One region of the Shewanella sp. HL-SH2 genome, then DNA from elsewhere that is predicted to be linked to it. Evidence: predicted binding sites of a transcription regulator. Region 1 holds the regulator's gene; each other region holds the start of a gene.
The links. The regulator sigma-54, encoded in region 1, starts transcription at its own class of promoters, with help from an activator protein. The targets are predictions, from matches to a motif close to GTTGGCACGNNNNTNGNNT.
Positions count from the first base shown of each region.

Region 1 (5,257 bases):
ATAGCGGCGAAGAGTCAAAAGCATTCCATACACGAGACGGATATGGCGTTCGCTCAATATTAACCAGTGGCATTAATGTGGCGGTTATTACCGGACGAAAATCTAAAATTGTCGAAAATCGCATGACAGCTTTAGGCATCAAAGATATCTATCAAGGAATAGATGATAAATTTACTCCCTACGAGGAATTAATCAAAAAATATAACGTTACTGCTGAACAAGTAGCTTATATTGGCGATGACATGGTAGATTTACCTGTGATGAAAGTAGTGGGACTTGCTGTCAGCGTGGCCGATGGACATCCTTACGTGAAACAACATTGCCATATGATAACCACCATTAAAGGTGGTAATGGTGCCTTAAGAGAACTCACTGATTTGTTGTTATTAAGCCAAAATAAATTTGAAAGTGCCCATGGTATGAGCATATGAATCGAACCACACTGGCTATTTGTGCATTTTTTGGCTTAGCCTTGGTATTGTATTGGCAAGTACAAGTCAAACGTAACCAAATGGCGTTAATTAAAGATCCTAGAATTGAGCGACCTGATTTTGTGGCTGACAATCTTCGCACGACAGAATTTAATAAACTCGGGTTTATTGACAGCAAAGTTAGCGCCGAGCATATGGAACATTTCACCAGCACAAATACCACTTCATTTACTGCGCCTGTACTACTTCTTTACCCTGAAAATGGTAAAGCGCAGTGGCAAATAACAGCTAAAAATGCGACCTTAGATCAACATTCAAATGAAGTCAGTTTACATAACGATGTAGTAATTGATGCCATTGATATTGAAGAACCATTACAATCACTTGAAACTCAACAAGTCACCTTTAATTTAAACACTATGATAGGTCGTTCTGAAGAGTCAGTTACCATTAAAGGTAATGGTTTTATTATTCAAGGCTTAGGGCTATTTGCCGATCTCAATGCAGAACAAATTACCTTACTCAGCCAGGTAGAAGGGACATATGAACCACATTAAGTTTTTAACCACATTGCTCGGTAAAAGCAGTGTTATTTGCACTTTAGCGATTAGTGTATTGGCAGGCAACGCCGTAGCTAAAGAAGGCGATTTGAAGCAAGAGCTTAAAATTGCAGCCGTAAGTCAACGAGCAGACGTTAAAAATAATCAAATTATTTTTAACGGCCCAGTAAAAATTACCCAAGGCTCGATCAATATCGAAGCCGATGAACTGCGGGCATTTTCAGCTGAAAACGGCCAGACTAAAACGCTCATTGCGACCGGTAACCCTGCTACATTTTCACAAGAACTTGATGATGGTCGCATAGGTACAGCAAGCGCCAATGAAATTCGTTATGACTTAGCAACAACTGGACTGTTATTAACAGGTAACGCTAAGCTAGATCAAGCAGGCAGTAAAGTGACGGGTAACGTGATCCGTTACAATATCAATGCTCAGGAACTTATCGCTGAAAGTACCGGTAAAGGTGAAGATCGTGTTATTACCATTATTCAACCGGAAAATTTCCAAAATGATGAGTCACCAGCACAAAAATTACCTGAAATCCCGTTAAAAAAGCAAGGTAACCAATGACCCAAATTACCTTAACAGCTGAGAATTTAGCTAAAAGCTATAAAAGTCGTCAAGTGGTTAAAAGTGTCAGCTTAACTGTAAAAACAGGCCAAATTGTCGGACTACTTGGTCCCAATGGCGCAGGTAAAACGACCACGTTTTATATGGTTGTTGGTTTAGTCAAAAGTGACCATGGCCGCATTTTAATTGATGACGATGACTTAACTGCTGACCCAATGCATTTACGTGCGCGAAAAGGTATTGGCTATTTACCACAAGAAGCCAGTATTTTTAGAAAACTCAGTGTGCACGATAATATTATGGCCGTGTTGCAAACCCGAAAATCGATGACTTCGGATGAGCGAATTCAGGAACTGGAGCATCTTTTAGAAGAATTCCATATTACCCATATTCGCGATAGCTTAGGCATGTCGCTATCTGGTGGTGAAAGACGACGGGTAGAAATTGCACGCGCTTTAGCAGCCAATCCTAAATTTATATTGTTAGATGAGCCCTTTGCGGGTGTTGACCCTATTTCAGTGATTGATATTAAGAAAATTATTCTGCAACTCAAACACCGTGGCCTAGGCGTATTAATTACTGATCATAATGTCCGTGAAACACTTGATGTGTGTGAGCGGGCATATATTGTTAGCCAGGGGAATTTGATTGCCGAAGGCACCCCAACTGAAGTACTCAACAATCAGCAAGTTCGAGCAGTATACTTAGGCGAACAATTCAAGCTATAGTTAATCTAAATAGGATCTGAAGCACTTGCTTGGCAAAATGTTTCTGGCGACTAAGCTAATTGATCGTGTATAGGTAAAGTAAAACCATTTGTTAAAAAATTGCGACTATCACTCACTTTAATCAGTGTAGAAAGCCGAATTCTTCTAGGGATCAGCAGTAATGAAAGCTTCACTCCAACTTAAAATGGGTCAGCACCTCACTATGACCCCACAGCTGCAACAAGCTATACGTTTGCTGCAGTTATCATCTTTGGAGTTACAGCAAGAAATTCAACAAGTATTAGATTCCAATCCTTTGCTTGAAATGGAAGATGAATTTTCAGCACTTAGCAACAAAAATGATAACTCCAAAGACCTATCAGAAACTGACTTCAATGAAGTAAGCGCACCTGTAGTCGAAAAAGACACTTCAAATGTCGACACCGCAGAGTCAATGACTAAAGAGCAAATGTCTGAAGACTTGCCAATGGACACTACCTGGGATGAAGTGTACAGCGCCTCCCCAATGGCAAGCCCTGGTTCGGGTTCTGGCAGCATGCCAAATGATGACATGCCCTTCCAAGGTGAAACATCCGAAGGATTATACGAGCATTTAGAATGGCAAAAAAATCTAACCCCTTTTTCTGAAACAGACCTCGCTATTGCCACAGCCATTATTGATGCCATTGATGACACAGGTTATCTCACCCAAAGTACTGAAGATATTTTAGAAGCTATGGGCGATGATTCTGTCGAATTAGACGAAGTCGAAGCGGTACTAAAACGTATACAACATTTCGACCCTCTGGGTGTCGCCTCACGTAGCTTAAGTGAATGTTTATTGATTCAACTTGTTCAGTTTGCACCAGACACGCCCCATATTGATAATGCCAGAATGTTAATCAAAGATTATTTAGATTTGATTGCTGGACGTGATTTTCGCACACTCATGCGCAAAACTAAGCTAAAAGAAGATGAGCTGCGCGAAGCAATTGAATTAATTCAATCTTTAAATCCACGTCCTGGCACGATGATCACCCCACCGGATGATGAATATGTTATCCCAGACGTGTCAGTGACCAAAAAGAATGGCCGTTGGGTGGTTGAATTGAACCCTGATAACATGCCAAAAATAGGTATTAATCAACAATATGCCGCCATGGCAAAAAGCAGTAAGAGTTCAACAGACACTCAATTTATTCGAGGTCACTTACAAGAAGCCAAATGGTTTATCAAAAGCTTAGAAAGCCGCAGCGACACCCTGCTTAAAGTATCCAATTGTATTGTGCAATTTCAGCAAGGTTTTTTTGAGTACGGTGCTGAAGCCATGAAGCCTATGGTGTTGAATGACATAGCTGAAGCTGTCGAAATGCATGAGTCCACTATTTCGCGTGTCACCACACAAAAGTATATGCACACACCGCGCGGACTGTTCGAACTTAAGTATTTTTTCTCTAGCCATGTCAGTACTGATGATGGCGGAGAATGTTCGTCTACAGCAATTAGAGCTTTTATTAAAAAGCTGGTTGCTGCTGAAAACCAGAAAAAACCACTAAGCGACAGTAAAATGGCAGATCTTCTGGCAGAACAAGGGATTAATGTTGCACGTCGTACCATAGCGAAATACCGCGAAGCGATGATGATCCCTCCCTCAAACCAACGTAAGAGTTTATAATCTACCTAGGCAATTGGAGGATAAATATGCAAATCACCTTAACGGGTCATCATATTGAAATTACTGAATCACTAAGAGAATATGTCACAAGTAAGTTTACAAAACTTGAACGACATTTCGATCAGATCAATAATGTCCACGTAGTATTAAATGTCGAAAAGCAACAACAGATAGCTGAAGCAAAAGTCAGCTTGAATGGAGCTGAGGTATTTGCGACATCTGAACATGCTGACATGTATCACGCTATAGACGCCCTGATTGATAAACTCGATCGTCAGGTCATTAAACACAAAGAGAAATTAACTAAGCATTAATGATGGAACTTAGTACCATCCTGCAGCCGGAATGCACCTCCTGTGCCACACCGGGCAGTAAGAAAAAGGTACTGGAGCTTATCAGTGATTTAGCTGCAGCCCAGTACCCATCCCTCTCTTCACAAGAGATTTTTGAAAGCCTAGTGGCTAGAGAAAAAATGGGTAGCACAGGAATAGGCTCTGGCATTGCAATCCCGCATGGTCGTTTAACGTCCATCGTTCGCCCTATCGCGGTTTTTATAAAGTGCGAAGAAGCGATTTCATTTGATGCTATCGACAAACAACCAGTGGATCTCTTATTTGCATTACTGGTGCCAGCAGACCAGTGTCAGCAACATCTCAGTACCCTATCCTCAATGGCTGAAAAGTTATCGGATAAACATATTCTTAAGCAGTTACGAAAAGCAAGTAACTCAACTGAACTCTATCAGGTTATCACAGCATGAAATTAGTCATTGTATCCGGTCGTTCGGGCTCAGGTAAATCTGTCGCACTTAGGGTACTAGAAGACCTAGGTTACTATTGCGTTGATAACTTACCACTGCCCTTAATTGGACGGCTATTAGAACAGCTTAGAAACACCAATGAACTGGTGGCTATAAGTGTTGATGTTCGAAATATAGAAGAGCAAGGTAAAGTATTACAGCAGCAGCTAGCGTGGTTATCTGAGGATACGGAAGTCATAAGCTTTTTTTTACAGGCAAGTGATGAGGCACTACTAAAACGTTACAGTGAAACCCGACGACTACATCCTTTATCGAAAAAGAATATGTCCCTACAAGATGCGATTCAATTTGAAGGTGAGCTACTAGCGCCTATTTCTGAATACGTGGACCATTTTATCGATACATCTAAGCTAAATATTTATCAACTTAGTGATCAAGTACGTGAAATTTTAATGGGCAGTGTTGATAAAGAGTTAGTGATCAATTTTGAGTCATTTGGTTTTAAATATGGTATGCCCGCCGAAGCCGATTTTATGTTTGATGTACGCTTTTT
Region 1 covers NZ_CP195035.1:1,067,254-1,072,510, reverse strand. The annotation lists gene kdsC (3-deoxy-manno-octulosonate-8-phosphatase KdsC) at 1-431, shown strand, start outside; gene lptC (LPS export ABC transporter periplasmic protein LptC) at 428-988, shown strand; gene lptA (lipopolysaccharide transport periplasmic protein LptA) at 975-1,562, shown strand; gene lptB (LPS export ABC transporter ATP-binding protein) at 1,559-2,290, shown strand; gene ACRWP9_RS04690 (RNA polymerase factor sigma-54) at 2,451-3,944, shown strand; gene hpf (ribosome hibernation promoting factor) at 3,971-4,258, shown strand; gene ptsN (PTS IIA-like nitrogen regulatory protein PtsN) at 4,261-4,704, shown strand; gene rapZ (RNase adapter RapZ) at 4,701-5,257, shown strand, end outside.

Region 2 (5,257 bases), 880 kb from region 1:
AAAAAAAGCTTATGCACACCAATGACTTTTTCTTGACCAAAATCATCCATCGCCGCCATTGCCATACCCACTTTCTGGACCTGTTTAGGCTCAAGGTGCTTTAAAATTGACGCTGCATCGGCTTCGCTTAAACTTAGCAATAGAATCGCCGTTTTTTCAATTCCACTTAAAGAATCAGAATCAAAACCGACTTTCTCAGCTTTTTCTTTTTTATCTGTTTTATTATCAGCCATTGTCTTGTAACCAATTTTTAATTACTTGAGTGGATAATTCCGGCTCATTTGCAACCAGTGCCCTAATCGCCTTAATCATATCATCATCTTTATGTAAATTCGGAATAAGAATTGAACCATCATCAGCATAGCTGTATTCAGCATCTTTGGTATTTAGCATACCTAGCGTATCTGCAGCATATTGATCTTCAATTTCAGCAAGTTCATGCCCCAAACGAACATCATCCGGCATATTAACACCATCAGGGTTAACAAGGCGCTTAAGCATAGGGCGCACTACCGTAAGAATAAGAACTAAGACCACTAATGCACCTAGCACCAGTTTAATTGCACGCCAAAACCAAGGTTCTTCCCACATATCTGGCGCGGGGAGTTCTTCTAATAGCTGATCCATAAACGGCACAGTTACCACTTCAAGCGCATCACCACGTTGGCTACTAAAGCCTACTGCACCTTCCAGCAACCGACGAATGTTAGTTAACTCTTGTTCCGTACGCGCAACCCGGCTAACTTGGCCATCTTCACCCGCCTCTCCTGGTTTAAAGTCGATTGCCACAGACACACTCACCCGACGAACTTGCCCTACTTGCTGGCGGGTATGACTAATTGTCGTGTCATAATCAAAGTTACGGGTAGCTTCTCGATGAGTATCCGATGATTTTGATGATGCTGACCCACCGCCCCCAGCTTCAGTAGGAATATCAGACTCCATGGGAGGTTGATTGGTTAATGCACCAGGTATTCCGCCTACACTTCCACCAGATGATTTACTTTCAATAGTCATCTCACTGCTCAATGCAGGTAAATCAGGATCATAGCGTTTTGAGGTTTGCTCTATCGCAGTAAAATCCATACTGACATCAACCTGAGAGGTGTAGTTTTCAGGACCAAGGATAGGCATAAGAATTGAATCTATCTTTTTACGGTATTCTGCTTCTTTTTGTTGCACTAACTCAAGTTCACGACGGGCACGTGCTGATACTCCATCTTGACTGCCCGAATTTAATAAGCGTCCATTAGAATCTGTTACTGTCACGCGCGAAGGTTCAAGACCTTGTACCGCGGAGCCTACGATATCAACAATAGCGTCGACTTCTTCTTGGCCTAGGCCGCCTCGACGCACATTGACTACAACTGTAGCACTTGGCTTAGATGCGTTACGGGCAAAAACATTCTCTTTAGGCAGTGCAAGAATAACTTTGGCACGGCTAATACTTTTTAATTCTTCAATAGCACGGGCAAGATTTAACTCTTGGCTGTGCTTTAATCGCGCTTGCTCCATACGCTGACTCACCCCAAAGCCACTATCCTGGCTTAAGTAGTCATCATTTTTGGCACTACTCTCGACTCCAGCACGACTTAACAGCAGTTTAACGTCTTGGTATTGATCTTCAGGAACCTTAACAACATCAACACTGATTTGGTATTTAATATTATTTTTATCAAGTACATCCAGTACCTGGATCATTTCAGCTGTTTCCATTTTACCCAATGGACGATACTCAGGCTCCTGTGCCCACATCATAATAAAAACAGCTAGGGCTAAACACACTGCCAACGCCAAAATCATAGTGATTTGACGCATCATGTCTGCCCCGCCCACATTGCTCAACAAGCCAGACTTATTCTCTTGCTGAATACCGGCATCAACTGCCGCATCTGAACCTACCATTATGTCTGTGCTCACAATATGCCCCTACTTTTATACTGCTTTAATAACGTCTTTGTGATGCAAGTTATACCGGCATACTCATGATTTCTTTATAAGCTTCTACCAGTTTATTTCTGACTTGCACAGTCGCTTCAAATGCTACGCCTGATTTTTCGCGCGCAATGACGGTGTCAGATAAGGTCACAGTTGAATCCCCCATATCAAGACGAGTCGCTAAACTTGAAGATGATTTCTGTAAACCACTCACATGACCGACAGCTTGGGATAACAACTGGCCAAAGTCTGAACCTGAGGTGTTATTCACTTGCTGGATTAGGTTAGGGCTAATACCCGACCCCATATTCGAACGGCTGGAAGGTGCAATTTCACCACGAAGTGACTGCATTTCTTGAAGTAATGGATTGGCGTTGATCTGCATGCTGAAACTCCCATTCGTCGAATATTTGACGATATTTAACTGTCTTAGTAGGGATAAAGCAATTTGAATGCCAAGATTAACAGTAAAGCAAAAAGCTACGCGTTAATGCGTAGCTTTGGTAAAGAAAGCTATAAAACAAGTACGGAATGCTCGTCAGACAGACAAAAACCAGCTATGCGGGCAATTGAATTCCCGCATCACGCATTTTAGCCATTTTATAACGCAGCGTGCGTGCACTTATACCTAATTTTTCAGCGACAAGTTTTCGACTACCATGACATTGATTTAGGGTTTCAAGAATAATCACATGCTCTTGCGCTTGCAACTCACCGCCAAGACCTTCAACTTCAGCAGGCTTTTCGATACTGTCAATATCTGTGTGTAAAGCCACATCTGCCGAATCAATAATAATATCTTGCCCGCTTATTTCGCCACCATTACTTAAAATAAGCGCCCTTTGAATCACATTATCCAGCTCACGAACATTACCAGGCCAACGATGGGCTAATAACCGTCTGGTGGCTACCTCTCCTAAAGTAGGAACTGGTGTAATATTAAATGCTTTAGCATGTTTAACCAGCAAATGTCTGGCTAAAGGTAAAATATCGGCAGGACGCTGATAAAGTGCTGGCCAAGTTAATGGAAATACATTGATCCGATAATATAGATCTTCTCTAAATTCGCCTGAACTGATAATGGCTTTTAAATCACGATTTGATGTAGCTAGTACACGCACATCAAGTTTAATCGTTTTACGACCACCTAATCGTTCCACTTCGCGTTCTTGTAAAACACGCAACAGCTTTGCTTGCAACCCCAGCTCCATTTCAGAGATTTCATCGAGCAGCAAAGTGCCACCTTGGGCCTGCTCAAATTTTCCTGGACATGCTTGGTATGCGCCTGTAAACGCCCCCTTCTCATACCCAAATAGGGTCGCTTCCAGCATATTTTCAGGGATAGCAGCACAATTGATGGCAATAAAAGGCGCATCTTTACGACTGCTATGATGATGAATATAGCGCGCTAGCACTTCTTTACCAGAACCGCTGGGACCTAAAATCATCACTGAAGCATCTGATATCGCCACACGTTGGGCTAACCCTAACAACGCGAGACTTTTTTCATCGGCAACAATAGGTTGGTTAGTATTTTGTTTCTGCGGCAAATATCTTGATACCTGATTAAGCAAAACTTCAGGCGCAAAAGGTTTAGCTAGATAGTCTACAGCTCCCAACTTAATGGCACTAACCGCACTATCAATAGTGGCATAAGCTGTCATCAACAATAGCGGTAATTTGGGCTGAGCTTGCTGCAAATAGGTCAGCAGACCTAAGCCACCAATACCTTCCATTTGGACATCGCTGATGACTAAGTCAAAATGTTGTGCTTTTAACGCTATAATCGCATCTTCTGCACAGCTAACATCAACACATTCATAATGCGCCAACAATAATGTATCAAGTAATGCTTCACGTAAATCAGCATCATCTTCAACGAGTAATAGTTTTGCTTCAGACATGATTACCCTCCTGCGACTGACTGTTAAATACCGAATCTTTAGACATCGGAAAACTTAATCGCACCTGACAACCCATTTGCGATTTACATGATAATTGAATGTTACCACCATGGTTACGCACCACAGATTGCACAACAGCTAACCCTAACCCAGTGCCCTGTGCTTTAGTGGTAAAAAAAGGCTCGAGCACTTGTTGCTGCATTTGAGGGTCTAGTCCTTTACCATTATCAATCACATCAATAATGACACTACCTTCAGCTTCCGTGGCGCAAATTTTAATTTTGGTTGCACCGGCCTCGATACTATTCATCACTAAATTATTCACCGCAGAACTTAACGCATCCCGATTAGCATATAAACTGGCATCGGTTGAGCATTGCTGGAATATCTCACAGGATTTTTTGTTGGCAATCACTTCACAATTAGCCATAACAATATTGATAATATCAGATACTGCTACGTTATCCGCTTTCGCATCTTGACGTCCTTTGGCCATCAAAAGCATATCGTTTACTTGACGCTCTAACTCATTTAAACGATCAACCAGTTTTGATTGAAAGCGAGTTCTAGAAGGCTCTGCTAGTTTAGTGTTACCTAAATTTGAGGCGTAAAGTAGTGCGGCTGATAGTGGCGTACGAATTTGATGAGCTAAAGTTGCCACCATTTTGCCAAGCGCCGATAAACGCTGTAAATGGGATAAGTTTTTTTGTAGTAAACGCGTTTCAGTTAGATCAGTTAATACAATCAACTGACCGGGTTCTGGGGTTAATGGCGTAATAGCCAACTTAACTCGACGTCCATTTTTCAATGACACTTCGTGGCCATCATCATCTTGGGGTGAAAAAGCGCGATTAATAATATCAAACCAACGTAACCCCTGAAGCGGTCGGCCAAGCAGCTCAGCCGCCATAGGGTTAGCGAGTGTCACCACACCATCACCGTTAATAATAACGACACCAGACGGTAGTGCCTGAAGAATATGCGCCATTTGATTTGACATATTGGCAGCCTCTTTCACATGGGCAAACTGACTTCGGGTCAATTTACTGTCATGAAGGTATTCTGCTGAGGTGTCCACTCGCAAAGAAGCTACAGCAGATTGTTGCAGCGAATATTGAGTTTGCTGAAAATCTGTTGATTTTTGCTGGGTTACAGCGTGTGCAATTAGCATAGTGACTCCGTCAAAAGAACGACATTTAACGAGTTACTGCATTTAGTATGCCAAAACACAAAAAAGCACACCTTTGGAGGGTATGCTTTATCAGTTAATATACACAGTGTATAAAGGTTACTATTCTTTACCCATACCGTATTTTCGCATTTTTTCTACCAAGGTAGTGCGACGAATGCCCAACATTTCAGCGGCTCTAGCAACCACATTATCCTGTAATTCTAACGCCTGACGGATCATATCT
Region 2 covers NZ_CP195035.1:1,946,277-1,951,533, reverse strand. The annotation lists gene fliG (flagellar motor switch protein FliG) at 1-233, opposite strand, end outside; gene fliF (flagellar basal-body MS-ring/collar protein FliF) at 226-1,905, opposite strand; gene fliE (flagellar hook-basal body complex protein FliE) at 1,970-2,323, opposite strand; gene ACRWP9_RS08480 (sigma-54-dependent transcriptional regulator) at 2,496-3,842, opposite strand; gene ACRWP9_RS08475 (sensor histidine kinase) at 3,835-5,013, opposite strand; gene ACRWP9_RS08470 (sigma-54 dependent transcriptional regulator) at 5,134-5,257, opposite strand, start outside.
Region 2: fliE (flagellar hook-basal body complex protein FliE) is a predicted target of sigma-54. The motif match lies at 2,380-2,398, and genes of this name have one in related genera.

Region 3 (5,257 bases), 2.2 Mb from region 1:
AGCAATCAACTTTGATAACACTCTTTTTAACATTTGCCCGTACATTACCCAATCTCCAAGTAAGCTATATAGAGGGTAAGTGAAAGTAGCTGGACGATTCTTCTCAAACATAAAGTGTCCAATCCAAGCAAAACCATAACCAATCACCGGCAACCAAACTAATTGCCACCATTGCTGGTTAATAAAAGTATTGATTAGCAAAACAACAATAATGGTGCTGCCAAGGTAATGCAGTCGCCTACATACTAAGTCTTGGTGCTGAGATAAATAGAATGGGTAAAACTCTTTAAACGTTTTATATTGTTTACTCATCATCGCTTACCATTCATTTTGCATAAAATAAGATTTCACCTTCAACCTCACCAATCGTTACACTGGCTATGCTTTTAAATCCCTGGTGACTAAACGCCTTATTATGAACTGGGTTGTTAACAAATACGCCAATGCCATCAAGTTGAGGCTGTTCATCACACCAACTCAACACAGCTTGAATTAATTTAGCCCCATTACCCTTGCGCTGCTCATTCGGTGTTAGCGCAATAAACTGCAATATTCCGCATTTATCAGAGGGTAAGTGTGTTAATAAACAGGTTTCTTTTTCCATTAATCCCTGGGTAGACTTCCAACCAGTGCCTAACACCATTTTCAAACGCCAATGCCAGTAGCGTGATTGACCAATCGGAATTTGCTGAGTAATAACACAAGCCACCCCAATGAGTCGCTCACCATCAAACCAGCCAATTAAAGGTTGTTCTTGCTGCCAAAGCTCATTTAATTCTTCACGAATAGCTGCACGTAACTTTTGTTCATACATACTATTATCTTGGTTGCCAAATACCTTTAAAAAGAATGGGTCATCGTGATACGCGTTATAAATAATAGAGGCTGCTACACGTAAGTCTTCAGCCGTTAGATACACTGCTTTAAATTGTTCCAAGGTTTTGTTATCCATTATTGTTCCTTGACTATTTTACGTTCAACATTAACTTAGCAAGTTAACAAGTTTGAAACAATCACCAATTAAAGCTGGATAATAAATTATAACCACAGTGGGTTTGCAATTAGCGGCTACGGCAGTAATACTGGTTAAAATCAAAGGAGCTAAAATGGATACCACTAAAACAGATCTGAACCATTTATTTATGCAACTAGGCTTAGCTTATGGGGAAAAGGAAGTGACTGCATTTATTGCTAGTCACCAAATAGATGACCATACATTATTGATAGATGCGCCCTTTTGGAATTTGGCCCAAAAAACCTTCTTCAAAGAAGCACTAAATCAAGACGCCCAATGGTCAGAGGTGATAGACCAATTGGACGTTATGCTAAGATCGACACATACTAGCTAGACATTAGCGGTCAGCCTAGAGCAAACTTAAATTTGTTTGTAGGCTGTATCGCCCCAGCCTACTAACTCGCTATTTTTAAATACAATAGGTGTGCATTCATCTTTGGTTGTTTTACCATCGCCTTTCGCCCATTGGGTACGATAAAATAATACTTTAACCTGTTCTTTATCTGCCTGGTTCACAAATGCCTCACTAAAGTCTGAGGTGCCCATAATCACTTGCACTTGATCTAAGGTCATTCCTAACGACAGTTTTGTTAAACTATCGCGGTTTTTTTCTTGTTGTACTTCCCAATAGTCGTGACTTTTTCCAGACTCATGATCACCCACATTTAATACACAGCCACTTAAGCCTAAAGATATAGCGGTAATTAGCGCTGCGCCCATTAATTTTGATTTCATGTTATTTCCTTTTTGTTAGAATAAATAGCTATTGAGTAAGTTAACACTTACAGTTCAATTAACATTCCTTAATGCTATTTTCATGCCAAAACGTATGCTATTGATTTTATATAAATTAATATCAAAATAATAATAAAGTAGTATTTCTCACTACTAAAAAACAAGGATTTTCACCACTTATGAGTCCAATTGAACACGTTATCGCGGCAGCTAAAGCCATCGCCATCAATGGACATACTCCCAGCGTTGCCTTAATTAAAGGCCGTGTAGGCAAAGTACCTATGCCATTAATTGTTCAAGGGCTTCAGCAATTTAAAGCAATACCTAAATCTGAATGGCAAGGTATTGCTGATTTTGTGCCGACGGAAGAATCAGAAAATAAACCGCAAAACAACATCAGCTTGATCGAAGTGGCAGAACAGCAACACAAGATGCAGCAACAAATTAATCAACTAATGGCGCGTATCACACAACTTGAACAACAACTCGAGCAGCAAGCTGAACAACCTTTAGCACAAAAGGCACCATAATGTTTGTTATTGAATTACGCTTTGAACCTTTTGCTGATACCACTATCTCCAGTGCCGAAAAAGCCATTAATCACTATTTAGAAGCTCTACGTGCCAACGGCCAAATACTGGGCAGAGAATTTGCAGTGGCGTTTAACGATGGCGAATTTAAAGCGCGTTTGATGCTGCCAGAAAAAACCAGCTTAGCAAAACGCCATAACAGCCCCTGGGTCAAATCAGCGATAAATGGATTAACTGAAGCTAAATTGCTTGCACCAAGGGAAAAGTTTATTGGTCAGGACATTAATTCAGAGGTCAGTAACACTGAACCGGCTAGTTGGCAGCTGCTTTACACCAGTTATGTACATATGTGTTCGCCATTAAGAAGCGGAGATAACTTACTGCCAATTCCGCTTTATCAGATCCCCGCAACCTTTAATGGTGATCATAAGCGCATCATCAAATGGCAAAGTGAATGGCAAGCATGTGATGAGTTACAAATGGCTGCTGCAACCAAAGCAGAATTTGCTGCACTTGAAGAAATAAGTACAGTCACTAGCGACCTGTTCAGGCGAGGCCGTGATTTATGCGGCAGAATAGAATACCTCACCCAAATTCCAACCTACTACTACTTGTATCGCGTCGGGGGTGAAAGCTTACTCGCTGAGCAAAGCCGAACTTGCCCTAAGTGCAACCGTGCTGAGTGGAAACTAGATGAGCCGTTATTAGATATGTTTCACTTCCGCTGTGAAGACTGCCGCATCATCTCAAACCTGTCATGGGATCATCAATAAACTGTTTATTTTTTACGTAACAGATATTGCCACATCAATTTAATACGTTGCCAAATACCCGGATGCTGCCACTCGGTATCATCCGGGGTATCGGGTTTAATTGGCGGCGTAATTCTTGGCGAAAGTTGATCAATAAAAGCACTCAATGAATCAGCTAACTTTTGTTTAGGCCTATCACCCGGTATTTCAATCCAAACACCACCGGTTTCATTATCAACTGTCAGCATTTGATCGCCATCGCCTAACACTCCAATAAACCAGGTCGGCTCTTGTTTAAGCTTTTTTTTCATCATTAAATGGCCAATCATGTTTTGCTGCAGATATTCAAAATCTTGTTGATTCCACGCCTGCAGTAACTCGCCTTCACCCCAGGTAGAGGTAAACATTAATGGTGCGCTATAGAATTGACCATAATATTGATTAATATCATCATGCAGTGAGAGTTCTAACGCATGCTCAACATTACTAAAGTCTGCTGATGTTTTACGTTTAAAAGGTTTAAAATATACTGCATGATCACTGTTCTGCTCGAACTGACCTTGAATACAAGCAGAGTCTTCACCCATAGGGTAATATCGCGGTAATTCCGACAGTGCATCTTGATATGCGAGCAGATACTTATTTATAAAATTTTCAAGTGCGGTTGAACAAGACACTGGTGCTTCTCGTAGTTTATAATAAAGCGATATTTTGACATGGAAACCGATTAGATGACACACAATCACGATCCTTATAGTGATGCAGAAGCACTCAAAGGCTTAACGTTAGGCCAAACAACCGAGTATCAAGCTGAGTATGATGTATCACTGCTGCAAGGGGTCCCGCGTAAACTGAACCGAAACGCTATTGAATTAACTAATGAATTACCTTTTCATGGCACAGATATCTGGACAGCTTATGAATTATCTTGGCTAAACAGCAAAGGTAAGCCAATGGTTGCCATCGCTGAAGTCAGCCTAGATATAAACAGTGTTAATTTAATCGAATCTAAGTCATTCAAGTTGTACTTAAACAGCTTTAATCAAACAAAATTCGACAGTGTTACCGCTGTAGAGCAAATATTACAAAAAGACTTAGCAAACTGCGCCCAGGGTGATGTGGTTGTTAAAGTGATTGAGCCTAAACACTTTAATCTAGAACGAATCGTTGAACTGCCAGGTACCTGTATTGATGATCTGGACATTGAAGTCGACAATTATGACTTTAACTCTGACTTGTTGTTGGGCAGTGGCTCTGAAGAAAAAAACGTTGCTGAAACCCTAAACTCTAACCTGCTGAAGTCTAATTGCTTAATTACGTCTCAGCCAGATTGGGGTAGCGTGATGATCCGTTATCAAGGGCCAAAAATAGACCGTGAAAAGTTGTTACGTTATTTGATATCTTTCCGTCAACATAATGAGTTCCATGAGCAATGTATTGAGCGGATTTTTGTTGATCTAAAACATTATTGTCGCTGCACTAAACTAACGGTTTATGCTCGCTATACACGCCGAGGCGGTTTAGACATAAACCCGTATCGCAGCGACTTTGAAAATCCACCGGAATCAAATCGTTTAGCAAGACAATAAGCTAGGCGCTTGTTAACCTGTAGAGATGAATTTTCAGCAGTTTGTAGCCGTTTAATATAGACAATAATTGGTTAGTGGCGATATAAGCCATTAACCCATTGATTACGCCATACTCACGCTGATTAACTCCCATAACTACTAACTGGCTTGGTCTTTATAGTTGTTAAGTTAACAAGCTCTGCAGTGAATAAAAAAGCCGCCATCAATTTATATTGATGGCGGCTTTTTGTTATACAAAGTGTTACAAAATGGTGATACAGACTGAACTCTGTTTGTCGACTTACATGTTAATCTGCTCATTAACCCTCAAAAATTAATAACAATGAGACTTTATAATGCGCAAACTTCTGGTCACATCCTGCACTGTACTATTTTGCATGCAATTAAGTTTATCGACTTCAACCAGTTATGCTGCCGACAACAAAAATAGCGGCGCGAATAACAATCCGAGTAACACCAGTAACACAGCTGACAGGGCAAAACGTCAAATACCAATCGATCAAACAGTTATCACTCAGCACAAAACGACTATATTAGATAAAAAAATAGCCTATAGCGCGACTACCGGCACCCAACCAGTTTGGGACGAACAAGGTAACCCTACCGCCACTCTATTTTATACTTATTACCAACGCA
Region 3 covers NZ_CP195035.1:3,218,243-3,223,499, forward strand. The annotation lists gene ACRWP9_RS13985 (Mpo1-like protein) at 1-312, opposite strand, end outside; gene ACRWP9_RS13990 (GNAT family N-acetyltransferase) at 326-952, opposite strand; gene ACRWP9_RS13995 (DUF2789 domain-containing protein) at 1,107-1,349, shown strand; gene ACRWP9_RS14000 (DUF3192 domain-containing protein) at 1,376-1,750, opposite strand; gene ACRWP9_RS14005 (hypothetical protein) at 1,930-2,280, shown strand; gene ACRWP9_RS14010 (Zn-ribbon-containing protein) at 2,280-3,053, shown strand; gene syd (SecY-interacting protein) at 3,059-3,709, opposite strand; gene queF (NADPH-dependent 7-cyano-7-deazaguanine reductase QueF) at 3,764-4,621, shown strand; gene ACRWP9_RS14025 (S10 family peptidase) at 4,957-5,257, shown strand, end outside.
Region 3: ACRWP9_RS14000 (DUF3192 domain-containing protein) is a predicted target of sigma-54. The motif match lies at 1,822-1,840, and genes of this name have one in related genera.

Region 4 (5,257 bases), 1.2 Mb from region 1:
GTAAAATGACGCCAATATTTAAAGCCGTATATAGTTTTATTGTGCTGGGGCTGTTCGTCTTGGTGAGTGTATTAATGTGGACGGTAGTGTCTGATATTTATCGCTTGCTGTCTGAGCCGGCGCAAAATGATCCGTTACTGCCTTTTGGTATTATTATTTTTCTGACCCTCGCATTGGCGATTTTTGATTTGGGTAAAACGATTTTGGAAGAAGAAGTGCTAATGCATAAAGATATATTTCGTCATAGTTCAACACGGCGGACTATAACGCGTTTTATTTCCACCATCTTAATCGCAATTTCGATAGAAGCTTTGCTAACTATGTTCAAAGCTTCTTTAGGAGAGAAACAATATATTGAGCCGGCCATCATGATGATGTTAGCTGTAGTTGGCTTGTTAGTTGGGCTAGGTATTTATGTTTATTTAGGGGCTAGGGCGGAGCAATTGTTGACTCAAAATCAGCAACAAAAGTTTAATCGCTTATCTTAAAAGTTTAGTTTATTTACCGCTATTAAAAAACAAACCATCGTATTAACGGCTTAGTGACAGCGGTTGTAACGATGGTTTTTTTATTTGTGTGATGATTATATGACTAAAAGAAGTCGTCATCACCAATGGCTTTTCTAAGTTGTGCTTGTTCAAGAAAATCTTCTAAACGCCTTTTGACTTGACGTTTATGTTGCAAATTTTCGGCTCCTTTAGCACTTCTTGGTGAAGTCATCGCTTCAATTTCTGTATCGTCAGGCACTCTTTCAGTGATATTAGCCATAATAAAACCCTCATAACCAATGGTAAACAACAGTACTAAACCAATGAGCTCTTTCTAACCAAAAAATTATCCTTAGAAAAGCAAAATATATTGTTCAAGCTGAACAGTTTTTTTTACCTTCACGATTTGAGCTTAGCAGTTATTTTCCGGCAAGCTAGTTGAGCGATATAAAAGAGGGAAAGTACACGGCTTTTTATTTGAAGATTGACGAACATTGGAATCGTCATTATTAGGGTAAGGTTTAAAAATAAAAACGCCACCCTAAGGTAGCGTTAACGCAACTTAACATGCCAATGAAAATTGCTTACCTACTAGATTAGCAAACAATTCACATTGTTGTACTGCTATAGATCAAAGCCGTATGAATAACCTAAAACGACTTTTGCATCGTCATCTGCTAAATCTGTGTTAGAAACCATGAAAGATACTGTGCCCACATCTGTGTCAGCGCTCAGTGACACGTTGTAATCAGAATAGGTTTCGCTAAATAGGTCTTTAACGACATCACCCTGTGAATAGCCATAATGAACGCCTAAGCTGACTTTCTCTGTTAAAGGGAAGCTGGCATTAGCTTGTAAGTAACTCCAATCAGTTTCGCTGTCAGCGCCAGAAACCCCAGAATCAGCATTGACCACTTTTGAATAACCTAATTCTAGCCATTTCCAACCTAATACAAATGAAACTTCACCAAAATCATAGCTGCTATCAGCATCAGGGTAGGCGTAATATAAATAGCTTACGTCGTAAGTGAAATCTTCAGCAAACTCTCCAGCATAGCCTGCATAAAAGTCCGCTTCATAGGTTGCTGCATCACCAAAGTCGACATTTGATGCCCAAGTGCCAGCATAAAAACCAGACTCGTGTGCGTAATCAAGACCACCCTGCACAGCAACCGCATCATCTGTCTGGGTGACTCCGCGCCATAAGTAGTTAGACGTTGCGCCAATATTAGCGGATACTTCGGCAAAAGCTGTGCTGCTGAGTAATAGTGTGCTTGATAACGCAACTGCTTGTAATAGTGATTTTTTCATCATCTTCCCTCAAAGTTTTATTATGCATTTAACACTGTGTATGTCAGGACTTTAAAACTTCATATATCGAGACAGAGTGTTAAATGTTGGTTTATCTACTCTGAGTTAAGCGAAGGTTGTGCCAATGTTTAAATATCATATATATCAACTAATTATTAAAATTTGAACACGTTAAAAGCCTATTGGTTGCTTTGTAATGGTGCGGCATTGCACTTGGGTTGTGCAGTAAGCTGATCTGGCGATGTTAATTTGAGGATTGCCCGATTTGACAGAAATAGGGCATAAAAAAACCTCCGAAAGGAGGCTTTTAAAAATAACAGTTAACTTATTTTTAGTTAACGCTATCTTTTAACGTTTTACCAGCTTTGAACTTAGGTACAGTTGCAGCGGCAATTTGAATTTCTTTACCAGTTTGCGGGTTGCGACCAGTACGTGCAGCACGTTGTGAGGTTTCAAATGATCCAAAACCAACGATAGAAATTTTTTCGCCATTTTTCATCGCTTCAGTTACCGCTGCTTCAAATGATTTTAATGCACGGCCAGCTTCTGCTTTAGTTAGATCTGCGTTTTCAGCAATTTTTGCAATCAGTTCACTTTTGTTCATATTGATATTCTCTGCTTTCCATAGAAATGTTTTTAAAAACGTGGTTAACATGCCATAAGCGTTGACGCTTTAAAAGTATTTTGTCCGATAAAAGGGTAAAAAGACTGTCAAATACCCACTATGCTACTCTTCAAGCAGTTGATATAAGATCCGTTTGACTAAATTAGGTTCAAAAGGCTTATCACAAAGGGCATTAACCCCAGCACTGGATACGTTACTTAAATGGGTGTCATTAGCCTCCGACGATACCATTAAAATAGGAATGTGTGACTGTTGGCTTTCATTACGAATATATTGCGTTAGCGCTAATCCATCAACACTGGGCATGTTGTAATCGGTAATCACTAAATCATACATATTATGCTGCATTAGATTAATAGCCTGCTGACCATCTTCTGCTTCAGTAATAATTTTAATCCCTAAATTACCAATGGTCCGTTTAATCACGTTACGTGCTAAACGACTATCATCAACGACCAACACTCTCAGATTATGCACATCAAAATGGCTCAAATCTAATTCGTCATTACTGATTAAATCTATGGTTGAGTTTAATGCGCGAGCCAAATGATCTGAATTGAAAGGCTTAGGTAAAATGGCAACCACACCTGACTGTCTAAAAATTTCAAGTTGCTCGCGGCGGCATTCACTCGATACCAACATAAACTGAATGTCTTGGTATTCTGGTTTTTGCTTGATATACGCGAGTAAATCCGTTGCTTCGCCGTCAGGAAAGTGTAACGCGCTAGTAATTAAGTCAGGCTTATGACGAGCTATAATCGCTTTGGCATCTTCAAGAGTTGTAGCGGTTTGAATGCTAACAACGCCTTCTTGCTGTAATCGAGACATAATTATTTTTCGTTGAGTCTCAGAAGGCTCAAGCAATAAAATAGATAATTCGCTAGGGGATAAACTGTGCATTTATTGAACTCTTATTATTTTGTACCACTAGATAGACTATAGCATAGACATATAAGTAGATTACTATCAAATACGTCCTCGACAATCAGTTTCAAGTGGTCTTTAAATGCCAATATTATTTAAATACTGACGCGCTTTATGGTTTAGTGCTGCCCACCACTGCAGAGTGACCAGACTTATAGCAGCGCTTGCCACTATCCAAATAGGAATGATTTGGCCATTAAATTCAATTTTCACGTCCTCGGGAGTGATTTGATACGCGATTAACGCAGTAGTTCCCATTGCAATTAACACTAATGTTTGCAGCCCTAGGTGAAAAAAGAGCACTATTTTAGCCCATTTCGCGCGGATCAATAGACCCACTAATACGGGTAAAACACCAAGGGTTAATATGTCAAAAGTCGCATATTGAGTTGCACGCCAAAGGGCGATAATAGTAAATAAACTGTATAAAGCAATCAGTAATATAATGCCCAAGGGGCGCTTAACCTGTGTCATTTTGTTCACTTGGTTTGATGTATTTAGGATAGAATATCGCAATTTAATGGATATTGGGAAAGTTCAATGACTGAAACACAATTTTGGCAACTGGTCACCCGCACCCATGCAGACCAGTCTTCTGAACAAATCGTACAGCAATTACAGCAGTCACTAGATCCTTTAGATGATGAGTCATTAAAAGCATTTGATAAAATGTTTGGTCAGCAATTGCGCCGAAGTTATCAGTGGGCTATTTGGGGCGCAGCTTATATTGTGACGGGCTGTGATTCTGATTATGCTTTTACTGAGTTTCGTTGTTTTATTTTGTCATTAGGGCAAGAGTGGTATGACAAAATTATTGCCCAACCGGATAGCTTAGGTGATTTGGCGCAATGGCCATTAAAAGATAATTATGCTTATCCGTTTATTGAAGATTACGATTTAGTTGCGGGTCAGTTATATGAAAACCGTAATGAAGATGAATTACCGTTTGTACCTTCAGGCAATAATACGCCTGTGGGGAAAAAGTTTTCGACTAAGCCTAAAGTGTTAAAACAGACTTACCCTAAATTAACTGCGCGATTCCCATTTTAACTCAGACTGTTTGAGGTTTAAACATGGCCTAAATGAGTCGCCCCACACCCCATAAGTGAAATTGCCCTGACAAGTCAGGGCAATTTAGATGCGTATTGAGAGTCGCTTTATGTTGGATTCGCGGCTACTTTATACAAGTAGATGTCTCATTATCATAAGATAAATCATATTGTTGACAAATTTTAGCAACATACTGGCTTTCTGCTTTGGCTACTTGTTGAGTAAGTTTTTGTTCTAACTTTAACTCTAATAGCTGTTCATTATTTTGCATTTGTTGACTCAATTGAGTGCTGTGCTGCTCCATAACGCCTCCGTGAAGGTTGGATTCATTGGCTTGGCTTTGAGCTGAAACGGCTAGGCCCACGACAAGAGTGGCGAATAAAGCGGCTAAAGAAACACGTTTTGTTGAATTAGTGATCAGTTTCATTGTTATGACTCCGTAGCATTAATATTGATTAGTCACGACGTTAGTTCCTTGAACAATCGCTAGTGTAAAGATGCTGTCTTTTTGTTGGAGTGATAGTAGCTTCAGTTTGTTGAACCAAAGCTGAACGAAGCATAAAAAAACAGCTGAGTTAGATTTTTACGTTTTTAGCTGTTTAAAAACAGTGCTTTAATTTATATTCTTGGAATATGCTTTATGTTAAGCAAATGTACAGGTTCATTTTGTTAAAGTAGTTTCATCAAGTAAACAAGCTATCTAAATCTATTTAAATTTTGCCTGGAGGCATATTATGAACATTAACTATTTATTGGTAGTAGGGGCATTCGTCAGTAGCGTGGCAATTGCAGAGGAAGTGGTTAGCCCTATCACTGAGACAGGCATTGTTAAAGTAGAGTGGCTAGAGCCTGATAACTA
Region 4 covers NZ_CP195035.1:4,256,705-4,261,961, reverse strand. The annotation lists gene ACRWP9_RS18750 (PDC sensor domain-containing protein) at 1-488, shown strand, start outside; gene ACRWP9_RS18745 (PA3496 family putative envelope integrity protein) at 592-768, opposite strand; gene ACRWP9_RS18740 (TorF family putative porin) at 1,113-1,799, opposite strand; gene ACRWP9_RS18735 (HU family DNA-binding protein) at 2,131-2,403, opposite strand; gene ACRWP9_RS18730 (response regulator) at 2,527-3,324, opposite strand; gene ACRWP9_RS18725 (hypothetical protein) at 3,427-3,822, opposite strand; gene ACRWP9_RS18720 (DUF4240 domain-containing protein) at 3,889-4,398, shown strand; gene ACRWP9_RS18715 (hypothetical protein) at 4,523-4,825, opposite strand; gene ACRWP9_RS18710 (DUF3016 domain-containing protein) at 5,133-5,257, shown strand, end outside.
Region 4: ACRWP9_RS18740 (TorF family putative porin) is a predicted target of sigma-54. The motif match lies at 1,907-1,925, and genes of this name have one in related genera.